2 regions of the Peribacillus sp. NPDC096540 genome follow, and region 2 is predicted to be linked to the other one. Evidence: predicted binding sites of a transcription regulator. Region 2 holds the regulator's gene; the other holds the start of a gene.
What was found. Region 2 encodes NrdR, which represses ribonucleotide reductase genes. Its sites were predicted from a motif close to AACACNATATATNGTGTT; they were not measured.
Positions count from the first base shown of each region.

Region 1: ACQKMR_RS04770 (vitamin B12-dependent ribonucleotide reductase) is a predicted target of NrdR. The motif match lies at 1,375-1,392, and genes of this name have one in related genera.

Region 1 is NZ_JBNNTG010000003.1:170,305-178,932, reverse strand. Features, by position in the region: gene ACQKMR_RS04770 (vitamin B12-dependent ribonucleotide reductase) at 1-1,226, opposite strand, end outside; gene ACQKMR_RS04765 (lipoate--protein ligase family protein) at 1,612-2,448, opposite strand; gene ACQKMR_RS04760 (rhodanese-like domain-containing protein) at 2,666-3,049, shown strand; gene gcvPB (aminomethyl-transferring glycine dehydrogenase subunit GcvPB) at 3,227-4,684, opposite strand; gene gcvPA (aminomethyl-transferring glycine dehydrogenase subunit GcvPA) at 4,677-6,023, opposite strand; gene gcvT (glycine cleavage system aminomethyltransferase GcvT) at 6,042-7,148, opposite strand; glycine riboswitch at 7,301-7,384, opposite strand; glycine riboswitch at 7,388-7,475, opposite strand; gene ACQKMR_RS04740 (DEAD/DEAH box helicase) at 7,859-8,628, shown strand, end outside.
Region 2 is NZ_JBNNTG010000017.1:32,624-41,251, forward strand. Features, by position in the region: gene polA (DNA polymerase I) at 16-2,640, shown strand; gene mutM (DNA-formamidopyrimidine glycosylase) at 2,661-3,491, shown strand; gene ytaF (sporulation membrane protein YtaF) at 3,572-4,204, shown strand; gene coaE (dephospho-CoA kinase) at 4,229-4,828, shown strand; gene ACQKMR_RS15435 (glyceraldehyde-3-phosphate dehydrogenase) at 4,989-6,026, shown strand; gene speD (adenosylmethionine decarboxylase) at 6,421-6,801, shown strand; gene nrdR (transcriptional regulator NrdR) at 7,072-7,533, shown strand; gene ACQKMR_RS15450 (replication initiation and membrane attachment family protein) at 7,592-8,628, shown strand, end outside.

The DNA of each region.
Region 1 (8,628 bases), on a different contig from region 2:
TCATTATAAATCGCCATTTCTTCAGCATTATAGCTTTCAACATCCGGGAAACGCAATTCATATTCCCCATCTTTTTCGGCAGCTTCCATAAATTCCTTAGTCAAGCAAATCGAGATATTGGCGCCTGTTAGAAAATCAGCATTATGGACACTGTACGTTCCGCCTGTACGAACCTTTTCCTCGGCCTCTCTAATGATTTTCTCGCTAAATCCGCCTAAACCCGGAATCTCTTTATAGTTGATAATACCTTGGTACATAGCCGTTTCTTGTTCGGTATGCGGTGTGAATTTTAATTTATCCGTAGCATATTTTTTGATGGCTTCATCTTTTGTGTTTTCCACTAAGTAGCGAAGAATCCGTGGATTTTGCATTTTCGAAATAATGAACTCAGCAATATCTGGATGCCAATCCGCAAGCATAATCATTTGTGCACCGCGTCTGCTTCCGCCCTGTTCAACAAGATGGGTCAATTTCGCAATATCATCAAGCCATGAAACTGAACCGGAGGATTTTCCATTTACCCCTTTTGCCAACGTGTTTCTTGGACGAAGTGTCGATCCGTTCGTACCTACACCGCCTCCGCGGCTCATGATTTCCATGACTTGCTTTCGATGTTCGGAAATTCCTTCGCGTGAATCCGGAACAAATGGCATTACATAGCAATTAAAATAAGTAACATCCGTGTTAGAACCAGCTCCATATAATACACGTCCTGCAGGGACAAAATTAAGGTTCTTTAATTCTTCATAGAACTTATTGAACCATTCCGTTCTTTTTTCTTCAGTCGTTTCCACTGAAGCCAATCCCGTAGCATTACGTTTTGCAATTTGTTCATAGTATATTTCAAGCGGCTTTTCAATGATATCAAGCGGCCGATTTACAATCCCAGTTTCCACTTCTTCCGGGTTATCTAATGCTCCGCGGAATTCATCATCCACTAATACCTTAGCTTTTTTCGTTTCCCAATCTATTTCAACGATGTAACCAAGACCCCGTGCAGGAAATTTCGGATCTTCCTTAATCGTCAATACTACAAAATCGCCAGTCGATAGCGTAATTTTTTCAGTATCCTTAAAAGAATAGCGGTCAAGCATAACTAGACGGGACACGCCTTTATGCGTCATTTTCATATCAGCTGTTACAGGATGGACCTGGGGAAATAAAGAAATATCCTTATTCAACCTTTCTAGATCAACCTTTAAAGCTTCTTTTATTACAACCGACATAATTCCCTCTCCTTTATATGTTTCAAGATCCGTTCTTGCTGCAAAAATCTATATGTAGTCTTACATGTCCGTTTCGCTTAACAAGTTACCCTAAATTTATCATAGTGAAACTCAAAAATCAATATATAGTGTCGCAATAAATATTTCGACTACTATATATTGTGTTTACGTTGATTAACTTTTAATTTTGTCAAACGATAAATCAATTAATATAGTTAGTAATAGGGAGGAAAATGTCGATTTATAATAATTTTTCATCAGATTTCAATTAATTTGAACCTTGCTTTTTCCCTATCCTTGTTAGTGCTTATAGTTGCAAGGAAAAGCTTATTTGTTTACACAAATCTGAACATTTTTATTATCTATTCTAATCATCCTGCTTCCTCTATCTCAAAAAATTCCATTCATCACTTTCATATTTACTTTCAGCAAGGGTCTTTACCTCTAGCAACTGTTTTTCATTGAGGACGTATGGCTCTAAATCAATGGACAGCCCTTCTGCAAAACCTTTTTCAAAAGCAACTTTTGCTTCAGGGATGGTAATCTTTCTTCCAGCAATATCATTAATGGCCACAGCTTTGTTTTTTAAATTTTTTTGCATTCTTTCTTTAACCCTATCATTGGAGAATTTAAATACACTAAAAAGCTTGTCCTCATCAAGCTCAAGTAAAATTGCCCCATGCTGAAGGATTACACCTTTTTGCCTTGTTTGTGCACTGCCAGCTACCTTCCGGCCCTCAACAACCAATTCATACCAGCTTGGCGCATCAAAGCAAACCGAAGATCTTGGTGTTTTTAATGCCGCTTTTTCCTCTTCGGTTCGAGGTACGGAAAAGGAAGCATCTAGTCCAAGATTTCTAAATCCCATTAATATGCCTTCAGAAATGACCCGATATGCTTCTGTAACGGTATTAGGCATTCCCGGATAGGATTCTGGAACAATTACACTATAGGTTAATTCATGTTCATGCAGTACCGCACGTCCTCCTGTTGGTCTGCGAACAAAACCAAGGCCCTGCCTTTTAACTTCTGCTATATCAATTTCAGATTCTGCCTTTTGAAAATAACCAATCGACAATGTAGCTGGGTCCCAACCGTAAAAGCGTATAATCGGTGGTATTTCCCCTTTACTCTGCCAGTTTAAAAGAGCTTCGTCCATCGCCATATTAAAAGCCGGTGAACAATATCCTGAATCTATAAATCCCCATTTTTCTTTTGTCATCCTTACCCCTCATTTCATGTAGACTGCTTTAAAGTAGGTCAGTAATTCCGTCATAAAAAAAACTCACATGTAGTAGTTTAACAGACTTTAACACTCTAAAAAAGAAAGTACTATTAAGTCGATAAAGAATTTTACGAAAATATTTTTTGATTATTAGTTAAAGCAATTATATAATAAAGATTGTCTGTATTCGTTAGGTAGAAGGGAGTTTTTATGTTTGGAATTATTATATACACTGCTCATCATCATAGGAGCGGTTATTGCGTATTCACTTTTTAATTGGTACCGCCAGCGTAAAATCGTTAAAACGTTAACACAGGATGAATTTATTGCTAACTACAGAAAAGTACAACTAATCGATGTGCGGGAACCAAATGAATTTGATAATGGTCATATCTTAGGCGCAAGAAACATCCCTATGACACAAATGAAAACTCGCCTGGTTGAAATTAGACCGGACAAGCCTGTATACTTGTACGCTCAAAGCGAAATCATCAGCGGAAGAGCTGCAGCCATGCTATACAAAAAAGGCTACAAAGAACTGTTTCATCTAAAAGGCGGTTTCAAAATGTGGACCGGTAAAATTAAAGCAAAGAAATAAGAACCCATCTCCGCATGGGCTCTTTTTAATTAAAAAGCTATCATTCTAAAAATTGAAATGAAATGCCGTCTTATTGCTTATTATGTCTTATGGTATATTCATTTCCAGCCGGTCATTCTCTATACATATAAAAAATAAAAATCCCCGCTCTGATGGCGGGGATTTTTATTTAGGCTATTAAGCTTGATAACGGAGGACTGGTTTTCTTGCAGCAAGTGTTTCATCCAGCCTTTTAATAACTGTTGTATGTGGCGCTTCCTGTACGATTTCCGGAGTTTCTTCCGCTTCCTTAGCTATTTGAATCATCGCATCAATGAACGCGTCGAGAGTTTCCTTTGACTCCGTTTCAGTCGGTTCTATCATCATTCCTTCTTCCACGTTCAACGGGAAGTAAATAGTAGGTGGATGATAGCCGAAGTCTAGTAATCTTTTGGCAATATCGAGTGTTCGGACGCCCAACTTCTTTTGCCGGCGGCCACTAAGCACAAATTCATGCTTACAATGACGATTATATGGTAAATCAAAATATGGTTCCAACCTACGCATCATATAATTCGCATTGATGACCGCATTCTCCGTGACAGCCTTAAGACCATCAGGACCCATTGAACGAATGTACGTATAAGCCCTCACATTTATTCCGAAGTTTCCGTAATAAGGTTTAACTCTTCCGATGGATTGCGGGCGATCATAATCCAGCATAAATTGCTCATCTCGTTTGACCACGAGTGGTTTAGGCAAGTAGGGAATCAAATCCGATTTTACTCCGACAGGACCAGAACCCGGACCACCGCCGCCATGTGGACCTGTAAATGTTTTATGGAGATTTAAATGGACCACATCAAAGCCCATATCACCTGGGCGGGCTTTAGATAAGACTGCATTAAGATTGGCCCCGTCATAATAAAGCTTCCCACCAGCATCGTGGACAAGTTTTGCCATTTCCAAAATATTCTCTTCAAACAATCCTAGCGTATTGGGATTCGTCAGCATTAAAGCCGCCGTATCCGAACCTACCACGCGCTTTAAATCTTCAAGGTCAACTAAGCCATTTTCATCAGATTTTACCGTAATCGTTTCCAGTCCCGCAACAGTGGCGGAAGCTGGATTCGTACCGTGTGCCGAATCAGGAACAATCACTTTCGTCCGTGCTGTATCACCGTTCGCTTCATGGAAGGCGCGAATCATCATTAACCCTGTCCATTCACCATGTGCACCTGCTGCTGGCTGTAAAGTCACTTGATCCATCCCTGTGATTTCTGTTAAATGTTCTTGCAAGTCAAATAATAGTTCCAAGGCTCCCTGCACAGTCGCCGGATCTTGATATGGATGGATATGGGCGAAACCGTTAAAACGCGCCACATTTTCATTTATTTTCGGGTTATACTTCATCGTACAAGAACCGAGTGGATAAAAGCCCGAATCCACCCCGTGATTCCGTTTGGATAAAGCCGTATAATGACGCATGATATCTAATTCCGATACTTCTGGAAGCTCAGCCTCTTCTTGACGGATGTACTCGGCAGGAAAAATCTCTTCAAGCGAAATTTTTTCAACATCCATTTCCGGTAGACTGTACCCGATTCGACCGGACGTACTGATTTCAAAAATGAGTGATTGATCTTGATTATTCATGTTGATCCCCCAATTCCTGCGCAAGTGCATCAATTTCTTCTTTTGTTCTAAGTTCTGTTACAGCCACAAGCATATGGTCTTTCAACTGTGGATAAACAGTCCCTAAGTCGAAGCCGCCGATCATTTCTTTATCAAAAAGACTTTGATTAATTTCTTGGTAAGGAGCCGGCAATTTAATGACAAATTCATTAAACGAAGGTCCTTCAAACACCACTTCTATTCCTTTTTCCTTTAAAGCTTTTTTCGCATAATAGGCTTTTTGAATATTATTAACAGCCATTTCTTTGACACCCTTTTTCCCAAGTGCGGTCATCGCAACAGAAGCTGCTAAAGCATTCAACGCCTGATTGGAACAGATATTGGATGTTGCCTTGTCACGACGAATGTGTTGCTCACGAGCTTGAAGTGTCAGTACAAATCCCCGTTTACCATCTTCATCCACTGTTTGCCCGACGAGACGACCTGGCACTTTTCGAACAAGTTTGTTCGTGACCGCAAAGTATCCGCAATGAGGTCCGCCAAAAGCTGCTGGAATACCGAATGGCTGAGCATCGCCTGTTACGATATCAGCTCCAAGGGCACCTGGGGGTGTCAATGCACCTAGTGCAAGAGGGTTACTCGAAACGATAAACATGGATTTCACATCATGAATGATTTCTTCCATTTCTTTCAACGGTTCAATACGTCCAAAGAAGTTTGGATATTGGACAATGACTCCCGCAATATCATCTTTTGCCAATTCCTTTAAGGCGGCTAGATCTGTCACACCATCTTTAAATGGAATTTCAATGACTTCTACTCGCTGACCTTTCGCATACGTCTTAACGACTTCCCTTGATTCAGGATGTACTGCAGCTGAAATGAGAATTTTCTTACGTCGTGTATGACCGGATGCAAGCATCGCTGCTTCCGCTAATGCCGTCCCTCCGTCATACATGGAGGAGTTAGCTACATCCATTCCGGTCATTTCACAAATCATCGTTTGATATTCAAAAATGGCCTGAAGCTCCCCCTGTGAAATTTCCGGCTGATAAGGAGTGTAGGCTGTATAAAACTCCGAACGGGATAGAACGTGATCGACGATGACCGGTGAATAATGGTCATACACGCCCGCACCAAGAAAGGAAGCATAGTTTTTAAGATCAGCATTCTTGGCCGCAAGTTTTGATAATTCTTTCATTAAGGCTGGCTCTGATTTAGCTGGTTTAATGTCATATTCGCCTTGAAAACGGACACTTTCAGGAATATCGTTGAAAAGGTTCTCAACAGAAGGGACCCCTATTACCTCCAGCATTTGTTGTTTATCCTGCTCTGTCATGGGTAAGTAACGATGTTTCATCTTAATGACCATTCCTCTCTATTTACGTGGTTTTTTATAAAAAGGTGTTTGTATAATAACGGCTTTCAATCGTTTTGAACGAATTTCCACTTCGACTTCCAAATCCATCACCGAATAGTCTTTATCGATAAGTACCAATCCTACATTTTTCTTCAAGGTTGGTGATTGAGTGCCAGTCGTAACTTCACCAATGACTTTATCCCCACTGTATACCTTATAACCATGACGAGGAATGCCTCGGTCAATCATTTCAATTCCGACAAGCTTACGTGGTGCCCCATTTTCCTTTTGTTCAGCTAGAACGGCTTTCCCGAAAAAGTCGGCTTCCTTATCCACTTTAACCGCAAAACCAATCCCGGCTTCAATTGGGGTAATATCCGGTGAAAGCTCCTGTCCATAAAGCGGAAGTTTAGCTTCAAAGCGGAGTGTGTCACGTGCCCCTAAACCTATCGGCTGTATCCCTTCTTCTTTTCCTGCATCAAGAATAGCTCTCCAAAGGGCCGGGCCATTTTCACTGCGGCTATATATTTCAAAACCATCTTCACCCGTATATCCTGTACGTGAAACGATCGTGGAAAGCCCATTTATCAGGACATTTTCCTTGAATTTAAAAAAGCCAATTTCACTCAAAAGTGTATCATTAGATAGTTTTTGTAATATTTTCTCTGCAAGAGGTCCCTGCAATGCCAACTGTGTATAATCGCTTGATACATTCGAAAGTTGGACATCCTCTGAACAATTAGCTTGAAGCCAGTTAAAATCTTTTTCTGTATTGGCGGCATTGACCACGAGCAGATAGTCATCTTCTGCTCTTTTATAAATGATAAGATCGTCAACCGTACCGCCGTTTTCATAACACATAGCCGTATAAATTGCACCACCCTGTTTTAGCTTTGATACATCATTGGTCATCATTTTTTGTAAAAAGGAAAGACTCCCTGGTCCCTTTACATCAACCTCACCCATATGGGAGACATCAAATAAGCCAGCTTTTGTACGAACTGCTTCATGTTCGTCCTTGATACCCGAAAATTGAACAGGAAGTTCCCAGCCGCCAAAATCGATTGTTTTTCCTCCGCATTCACGATAAACCTCAAATAGTGGCGTTCTTTTTAAATTGGTCAAAAAATGACCCCCCTTATATTTTTTAAATGTACTTTGCTTTCTTTTCTAAAATCTTCTTTCCATTCAATCAGATCTTCTTATACTTCTCATCCTGTTCATAATGAGGAAAAAAGGGCACAAAAAAGGACAGAGAAAGCCCTATAGAGCTTTTTCTCTGTCCTGAAACCTGAAAGTTTACCTATATAATAGGTTTTCCCCTTTGGTGGCCGTCCTGCAACGAGCGGCGCTCTCCAGAGTTGCGTCCAATAAGAGTTCTTTTGCCTGAGAGATTCACTGCTAAGTTTGCTCCTTCGGCGCTACATTCGTAGTCTCTCCCCTTATCTTCACCCGCATATAAATGTGTCTCCACCAATTAGGAAAGTAAATAATTCCTACTGATAGTTAGTAAAACCTCTGTGCATTTACAAAATGCGTTCTCTACCAACTCTCCTTAAAACTTCGGGGAACTTAATGAATGATCTCTAGTCTGTTAATCTGGGATAAAGTAGGAGCCGGTTGCCCATACTATTAAAAACGCTACATTCAGAAAAATGGACGCTTCTTTTAAGCGTTTGGGAAATTGGAATTTTCTAAATATACTTACATCCTACCTTAAGAAACTTTTCTCTGCAATATCTTTTTACAGAGAAATATTTTTCTTACTACACATATAAAATGTTCGGGTTTCAACCCTAAATAAGAAAATTATGATTTTAGAAGGAGTAGTTTCAATGAAAATTAATATATCCTTCAGTTCTGATTGGAATGACGGGTTTCTACAAAAGATGGAAAATGACGGTCCATGGGGAAATTGGGAGCTTTATAAATTGGCTGTTCAAATGGAAGAAAACCTCATTATTCCTGATTTTGAAGGTTTACAGGCACCCAAGCATCTTCCACAGCTCACCCCGCTTCCCCACCAATTGGAAGCAGCAAAGCAGGTAGTTGAAAAGATGAATGGAAAAGCCATTTTAGCTGATGAAGTAGGTCTCGGTAAAACAATCGAAGCTGGCTTGATTCTAAAAGAATACATGATCCGAGGTCTTGTTAAAAAAGTATTAATCCTTGTACCCGCTTCACTTGTAAGTCAATGGTCTTTTGAATTGAATACCAAGTTTCATATTCCGGCTGTTGTTCAAAGAAAAAGTTATGTGTGGGAATCATGCGATGTTGTTATATCATCCATTGATACAGCGAAACGCGCTCCGCATCGAGATATCATTTTTAATCAGGAATATGACTTTATCATTATTGATGAAGCTCATAAACTTAAAAATAATAAAACGAAGAACTATGAATTTGTCCAAAATCTGAAAAAGAAATTTTGTTTACTGCTGACAGCTACGCCAATTCAAAATAAAGTCGAAGAAATTTTCCATCTAGTTTCGTTATTAAAACCGGGGCACCTGGGAAATGCAACACTCTTTTCTGAGAAATATAAAGGCAAAGGCCGTAATATTATTGAGGATGAGCATCTAAAGGAACTCGTCAATACTGTAAT
Region 2 (8,628 bases):
TGGAGGAAGACGAATTTGAATAAAAAGTTAGTTCTCATAGATGGAAATAGTATTGCTTACCGCGCATTTTTTGCGCTTCCGCTTTTGAATAATGATAAAGGGGTACATACGAATTCTGTGTACGGATTTACCATGATGCTTAATCGTATTCTTGAAGAAGAAAAGCCAACGCATATTCTTGTGGCCTTTGATGCCGGTAAAACGACATTCAGACATGAGACATATAAAGAATACAAGGGTGGACGCCAGAAAACGCCACCTGAATTATCTGAGCAATTCCCCTTTATCCGCGAGTTGCTCGACTGTTTCCAAATACAAAGGTATGAATTGGAAAATTACGAAGCTGATGATATTATCGGTACGCTGTCGCTACAGGCGGAAAGAGATGGTTTTGAGGTAAAAGTCATTTCCGGTGATAAAGATTTAACCCAATTATCTTCCCCGAGTACGACGGTTTCCATCACGAAAAAGGGAATCACTGAAATTGAGGAATATACACCAAAGCATATACATGAAAAATACGGCCTTTCACCCCTGCAAATCATTGATTTAAAAGGATTGATGGGTGATGCTTCCGATAATATTCCTGGCATACCGGGTGTCGGTGAAAAAACGGCACTTAAATTATTGCACCAATTTGAAACGGTTGAGAACCTGCTGCGTTCGATTGATGAGGTAAGCGGTCAAAAATTGAAGGAAAAAATTGAAGAGCATAAAGACCTTGCTTTGTTAAGCAAAGAGCTTGCGACGATTACTAGGGAAGCGCCAATTCAAGTTATGGTCAACGAGACCGAGTACAACGGAATGGACCAGGATAGGGTTATTTCATTTTATAAAGAACTGGGTTTTTCGACTCTGCTTGATAAATTGGATGTTTCAGAAAGTGTACCGATTGAACAAGAAAAAATTGAGGTTCACACTTCGGAAATGACAGCAGAGTTGTTTGCTGATGGAAGTTCTTTATATGTTGAAATCTTAGAAGATAATTATCATCATGCAGACATTATTGGAATAGCAGTCAGCAATGAACATGGGCATTTTTACTTCCATGGAGAGACGGCGCTGACTTCAGATGTATTTAAATCTTGGGCAGAAGATGAAACAAAAAAGAAAACGGTTTTTGACGCAAAGCGCACGGTTGTAGCACTGCGCCATCGAGGAGTCGAAATAAAAGGCATTGATTTTGATGTGTTTTTAGCATCATATATTCTAGATCCTGCAGAGTCAGTGGATGAAGTGGCCGAAATCACGAAAACTCAAGGAACCATACGACTTGAAATCGATGATGTTTTTTATGGTAAAGGGGCAAAACGCAAGGTACCTGAAGAAGCTGAATTGAGAGAGCATATCGCCAGAAAAGCGAAGGCAATCTTTTCTTTAAAAGAACCTATGGTTGAAAAGCTGCAGGAGTTTGAGCAATACCATTTGTTAACGGAACTTGAGCTGCCTTTGTCCATTATTTTGGCTAATATGGAGTGGCAGGGTATAAAGGTAGATATTGGACGACTGAAAAACATGGGGCAGGAATTAGCTATTCGATTAAAAACCATCGAAGAGCGAGTTTTTGATTTGGCTGGAGAGGCCTTCAATATCAATTCACCGAAACAACTTGGGGTCATTCTTTTTGAAAAGTTGGAGCTCCCAGTATTGAAGAAAACTAAAACAGGCTATTCTACGTCAGCTGATGTGCTGGAAAAATTGGAGGGCCAGCATAATATTGTGAAAGAAATTTTACTGTACCGTCAGCTTGGTAAGTTGCAATCCACCTATATTGAAGGCTTGCTCAAAGTGGTCAATAGGAAAACAGATAAGGTACACACTCGTTTCAACCAAGCATTGACTCAAACTGGCCGATTAAGCTCGACAGATCCTAACCTGCAAAACATTCCCATCAGACTCGAAGAAGGCCGGAAAATCAGGCAGGCGTTTATCCCTTCTGAAAAGGATTGGATCATTTTTGCTGCTGACTATTCTCAGATCGAGTTACGTGTGCTTGCGCATATCGCTAATGATAGCGGACTCGTAGAAGCCTTTCAGGCTGGGATGGATATCCATACAAAAACAGCTATGGATGTATTCCATGTATCAGCAGAGGAAGTCACCTCGAATATGAGGCGCCAAGCAAAAGCGGTTAACTTCGGGATTGTCTATGGTATAAGTGACTACGGACTTTCACAAAGCCTTGGCATTACTAGAAAAGAAGCGGGAGAGTTCATTGAGAAGTATTTAAGAAGCTTTCCTGGTGTACAGGAATATATGGAAGAGAGCATACATGAAGCCCGTCAAAAAGGATATAGTACGACTTTGCTGCAAAGAAGGCGCTATATTCCTGAGATTACAAGCCGTAATTTCAACATCAGAAGTTTTGCGGAACGGACAGCGATGAACACACCAATCCAAGGCAGTGCAGCAGATATCATCAAGCTTGCCATGATAAATATGAATAAGCGTCTGAAAAAAGAGGGGCTAAAAACGAGAATGCTTCTGCAGGTACATGATGAATTAATTTTTGAAACGCCGCCGGAAGAACTCGAACTCCTTAAGAAAATCGTGCCAGAGGAAATGGAGAATGCTATTGAATTAAACGTGCCTCTTAAAGTGGATTATGCTTACGGGCCAACATGGTTTGATGCCAAATAATAAAAGATAGGTGATTAGTAATGCCAGAACTTCCTGAAGTAGAAACAGTCAGAAGAACGTTAGAACAGCTCGTACTTGGAAAAGAAATTAAGGAAGTGTCCGTCTTCTGGCCTAAGATCATTAAAGCACCTGAACCTGTCGAACAGTTTCAGGATGCTTTAAGAGGGCAGACCATTCAGCGAATAGGTCGTCGGGGCAAGTTTCTCATATTCACACTGGATGATTATGCTATGGTTTCGCATTTAAGGATGGAAGGGAAATACGGAGTGCATCCAAAAGAAGAGCCGTATGATAAGCACACTCATGTCATTTTTACCTTTACGGATGGCAGTGAACTTCGGTACAGGGATGTCCGGAAATTCGGGACGATGCATTTATTTACAAAAGGGGAAGAACTTGAGCAGATGCCACTATTGCATCTAGGTCCTGAACCTCTATCAGAAGAGTTTACAGTCGAGGATCTTAGTGCAAAGCTGGCAAGAACTAATAGGAAGATCAAGCCAGTTCTTCTAGATCAAACTGTTGTCGTTGGAATTGGAAATATATATGTGGACGAGTCTTTATTCCGTTCCGGGATTCATCCAGAGAGAAAAGCTTCTTCACTTACGTTAGATGAAATTAAAAAGCTGCATTCCGATATCATTGCAACATTAGGTGAAGCGGTGGAAAAAGGGGGAAGTACGATTCGTTCGTACATTAACTCTCAAGGGCAAATCGGCATGTTTCAGCAAGAACTTAATGTTTACGGACGCAAAGGAGAGAACTGCAAAACGTGCGGTACACCACTTGAAAAGCTAGTTGTAGCGGGACGCGGCACACATATATGCCCGTTGTGTCAGCCACTTAAGTAGTCAATGTTTTTTCACACACATCGGATGGGCTCCTTCCATATACTAGGGTAGCAACGAGAAGGGAAGGAGTAATAATTCCGATGTGGCTACAAATTATTTTTCTTGCTTTTGCAGTAAGTATTGACGGTTTTGGCGTAGGTTTGACATTTGGTATGCGAAAGATGAAAATTCCCTTAAAGTCAATAGCAGTCATCTCATTTTGTTCGGCACTGAGTCTAGGCATTGCGATGGTCATCGGGCAATTCATCAGTCAGCTTATTTCTGTCGGTGCGGCTGAAAAAACTGGGGGGATCATTCTCATTTTTCTTGGTGCCTGGATGGTATACCAGTATTTTAAGCCTGAAAAGGATTTGAACGACGAGAGATATCATGAAAAAATCATCTTTAACTTTGAAATTAAATCACTTGGATTAGTCATAAATATTTTACAAAAACCACTGAATGCCGATTTTGATAAATCAGGAACAATTACTGGTGTTGAAGCACTTGTTCTCGGGTTTGCACTTTCGCTTGATGCGTTCGGAGCTGGAGTTGGAGCAGCTATGATCGGGATTTCACCGATTATTCTCGCAATATCCATCGCTGTAATGAGTTCAATCTTCATTTGGAGCGGACTTCAAAGTGGGAAATCGCTTTCGAATAATAAAATTGTACAGCATTTGACCTTTCTTCCGGGCGTACTATTGATTTTAATTGGTGTATTTAAGTTATAATAATTGATTTAAAAGGGGGAGCTTATGGGACAAATCATTGGAATCACCGGGGGGATTGCCAGCGGGAAAAGCAGCGTCAGCCTTTATATACAGGAACTCGGTTTTACGATTGTAGATGCAGATGTGGCTTCCCGTGCAGTTGTAGAGCCAGGTGAAGAAGCCTATCATCAAGTAGTAAAAGCTTTTGGTGAAGAAATTTTATTAGCAAATGGCAATATTGATCGGGTGAAATTAGGGTCTATTATATTTCATGATCAAGAAAAGAGATTGCTTTTAAACAGTATCGTGCATCCGGCTGTTAGGAATTGGATGCGTCTAAAAACGGAAAAGGCACTCGCTGCAGGAGAAGAAACGGTATTTATGGATATTCCGCTCCTATTCGAAAGTAAGTTAACATTCATGGTTGAAAAGACTTTATTAGTATATGTAGATGAGCGGATTCAATTGGAACGCTTAATGAACCGGAATGGATTATCAGAAACAGATGCACTGGCAAGAATTCATTCGCAGATGCCGTTAGCTGATAAAAAAGTTTTAGCTGATGCGGTCATTGATAATAATGGGAATCTTGAGGAAACAAAGAAGCAGGTTAAAACCGTACTTTGCAATTGGAATGTCTTATAAATGAGAAAAAGGGAAGAAACCTTAATGGTTTCTTCCTTTTATTTTGAAAAAATAAGAACAATCCGCAATTTTATTAGCACAATTCCACTCAAATATGTTATACTAATTACATGTGAGAGGTAATAAGTATAACATTAATATTTTCAGGAGGGTCCGAACAATGAATTCAAGAATAGCGATTAACGGATTTGGGAGAATTGGAAGAATGGTTTTCCGAAAGGCCATATTAGATGAGAGTTTGGACATTGTTGCCATTAATGCAAGCTATCCTGCTGAAACTTTAGCTCATTTACTAAAATATGATACGATCCATGGTAAATTCGACGGTATAATTGTAGCGGAAGATGATTCACTTGTAGTGAATGGCCGCCGTGTACAACTAATAAATAACCGCGATCCAAAGCAATTGCCTTGGAAAGAGATGAATATAGATATTGTAATCGAAGCTACGGGCAAATTCAATGATCGTTCTAAAGCGGCTCTTCATTTAGATGCAGGGGCAAAAAGAGTGATTTTATCCGCACCGGGTAAAAATGAAGACGTTACCATTGTAATGGGCGTCAATCAGGAAGCGCTAGAAATTGACAAGCATTTTGTTATATCCAATGCATCTTGTACAACTAACTGCCTTGGACCAGTTGCGAAAGTGCTCGATGAAAAATTCGGCATTGACAACGGTTTAATGACAACGATTCATTCTTATACAAATGACCAAAATAATATCGATAACCCGCACAAAGACTTAAGACGTGCCCGTGCTGCTGCAGAAAGTATCATTCCTACGACTACAGGAGCAGCTAAAGCCATCTCTCTTGTGTTACCTCAATTAAAAGGTAAGCTTCACGGTATGGCGATACGTGTACCAACACCTAACGTTTCTTTAGTCGATCTTGTTGTGGACTTAAATCATGATGTAACGATTGATGAAGTGAACCAAGCATTCATTGACGCTTCAGAAAATGAACTTAAAGGGATTATGGAATTCACGACAGAACCTCTTGTTTCGAGTGACTTCAAAACTAATCCACACTCTGCAATAATCGATGGTCTATCAACGATGATGATTGGGAACAGAAAAGTGAAAGTCCTTGCTTGGTATGATAACGAGTGGGGTTACTCAAACCGTGTAGTGGATCTTGTAAAATTAGTAGCTTCAGAGTTGAAAAAAACTTCAGAAGTTCAATTATCTGCTAATTAGGTGATAAACCCGAGTCTGCTGAGTTAGCGGGCTCGGGTTTATTTTTAGCGGATTTCTAATTTTATTCTTGGCGGTTTTTTTAGACCGGGTAAAAATTTTTTTTGCGAAGTGACAAACTGACATGAAATGATTCAGAGGAGGAGGACTCCCTTAGAGAACTCTTACATATTTTGGGTTAAACAATATCTTTCCAAAAATTCAAAAATGGCAGTTGCAAAAAAAATTCAAACAATATATACTATGAATCGTGAACTTCTTCAAAAGAGAGTTTGCATGATGGCTACTTAAAGGGTTAGGACCTCTTTGGACTAACTTTCCCCCGTGGTAGTTGTTAGAAGTTAAGTAATTTTTAATCATGGTAAGGGGGAAGCTTAATATGGAAACAGCTTACACTATGGAAACAATGGGTAGACATGTCATTTCTGAACTTTGGGGTTGTGACTTTGAAAAACTGAACAATATTGATTTGATTGAAAAGATTTTTGTCGATGCTGCCTTGAAATCAGGTGCAGAGGTTCGCGAAGTAGCATTCCACAAGTTTGCTCCACAAGGAGTAAGCGGGGTTGTCATCATTTCTGAATCACATTTAACGATTCACAGTTTTCCAGAACACGGCTATGCAAGCATTGATGTCTATACATGTGGTAATTTGGATCCGAATATTGCGGCTAATTATATTGCTGAAGCTTTGAATGCGCAAACACGTGAAAACATTGAACTTCCACGTGGATTAGGTCCGGTACAAATGAAAAAAGCCAATATAAGTGCCCTATAAAAAACGTATACACAGAGATGCCATGGGTGCATCTCTTTTTTAATGCAATAAATTAGCTAGTCCGCTTTAATCTAAGGATTGTGACTAGTAAAAAGCAGAAATACTCTGATAAGGTTCCTTAAAGTGTCCGACATACAAGTGCCTACTGTTGGAAGTTACACTTTTTACTTGTACTGGTCGTTCCTTTTAATATAAGATTAAGATAGAAGAGTAATTCCTTGGGGAACATTTAGATAGGGGAGTCCTACATAAAATACGGAGCTGATAATGATGAAATGCCCATCATGTCAATATAATGGAACAAGAGTGCTCGATTCCAGGCCAGTCGATGAAAGTAAATCAATTCGACGACGCCGTGAATGTGAGGCATGTGGTTTTCGATTCACGACATTTGAAAAGGTAGAGGAAACGCCGCTGATAGTAGTAAAAAAAGGCGGGACACGGGAAGAGTTCAGTCGTGATAAAATCCTACGTGGCTTAATCAGGGCCTGCGAAAAACGTCCAGTTCCATTAAAGGAATTGGAGCAAATTACCAGTTATGTAGAAAAAGAATTACGCAACCAGGGCATCGCAGAAGTGAAAAGTGACAATGTCGGCGAAATGGTAATGGACAAGCTGGCAGAAGTCGATGAGGTTGCCTATGTGAGATTCGCATCCGTATATCGACAATTTAAAGATATTAATGTCTTTATTGATGAGTTGAAAGATTTAATAAATAAAGAAAGAAAGTAGAGCTGAAGATTTACTTTGGCTCTTTTTTCACTACATCTTTTGAAAGGTTTGAATGGAGATGTCAATGCATTGGCAAGAATTGCTTCCAGCGGATTCATATTTGGTTTCATCTGCGGGGCTGCTTCATGATTATGATCGGAAAATACTAACCCGCCTATATCAACCTCTTATTGGACCGATCTGTATTAGCCTATACATGACGTTATGGAGTGAGTTAGAGGAAAATCGGCTTTGGTCGGAGGCTTCCTCACATTATCAATTAATGAACACCATTGGCCTTAAATTAGGCGATATCTACGAAGCACGTCTTTTGCTTGAGGGAATTGGTCTGCTGAATGTGTATAAGAAATCGAAGGGTGATGCGAAGGAATTTATTTACGAATTAAATTCGCCACTGTCCCCTCAGCAGTTTTTTACGGATGGGATGCTGAATATATACTTATACAAAAAGATTGGCAAAGTACAATTTAACCGGTTAAAGAGATTCTTTTGCGATGATCACATTTTAACGGATCAGTATGAAAGTGCGACAAAATCTTTTGCAGAGGTGTTTTCATCAGATCATTTGGACTCCTTATATGTAACGGATGAAGCGAAAAACGAATGGAAACCGATGCCCGAACAGCAATTTATCAATCAAGCGGATGGAGTCGAGCCATCGGGATTTGAGGGCTTATTTGATTTTGATCTTTTGTTAGCCGGAATGAAATCCTCAATCGTGCCGAAAAAGGCCTTTACTCCGAAAATTAAAAGTACGATTGCCAAACTTGCCTTTTTATATGGCATTGATCCGCTTGAAATGCAAAAACTAGTTATGGATGCCGTTTCATTGGATGATGAGATCGATGAGGAAATATTAAGAAAGGCGGCAAGGGACTGGTACCAAATCGAACGACAGGCCGATATGCCTTCCCTTGTCAATCGCGTGCAGCCGATACGTGAACGAACACAAAAAGATGAACCGAAAACGCAGGAACAAGAGCTAATCCGTCATTTGGAGACTATTTCCCCGCGCGAGCGGCTGATGCAGTTATCAGGCGGTGCGGAGCCGTCCAGCGGTGATTTGAAAGTGGTAGAAGGCGTGATGATAAACCA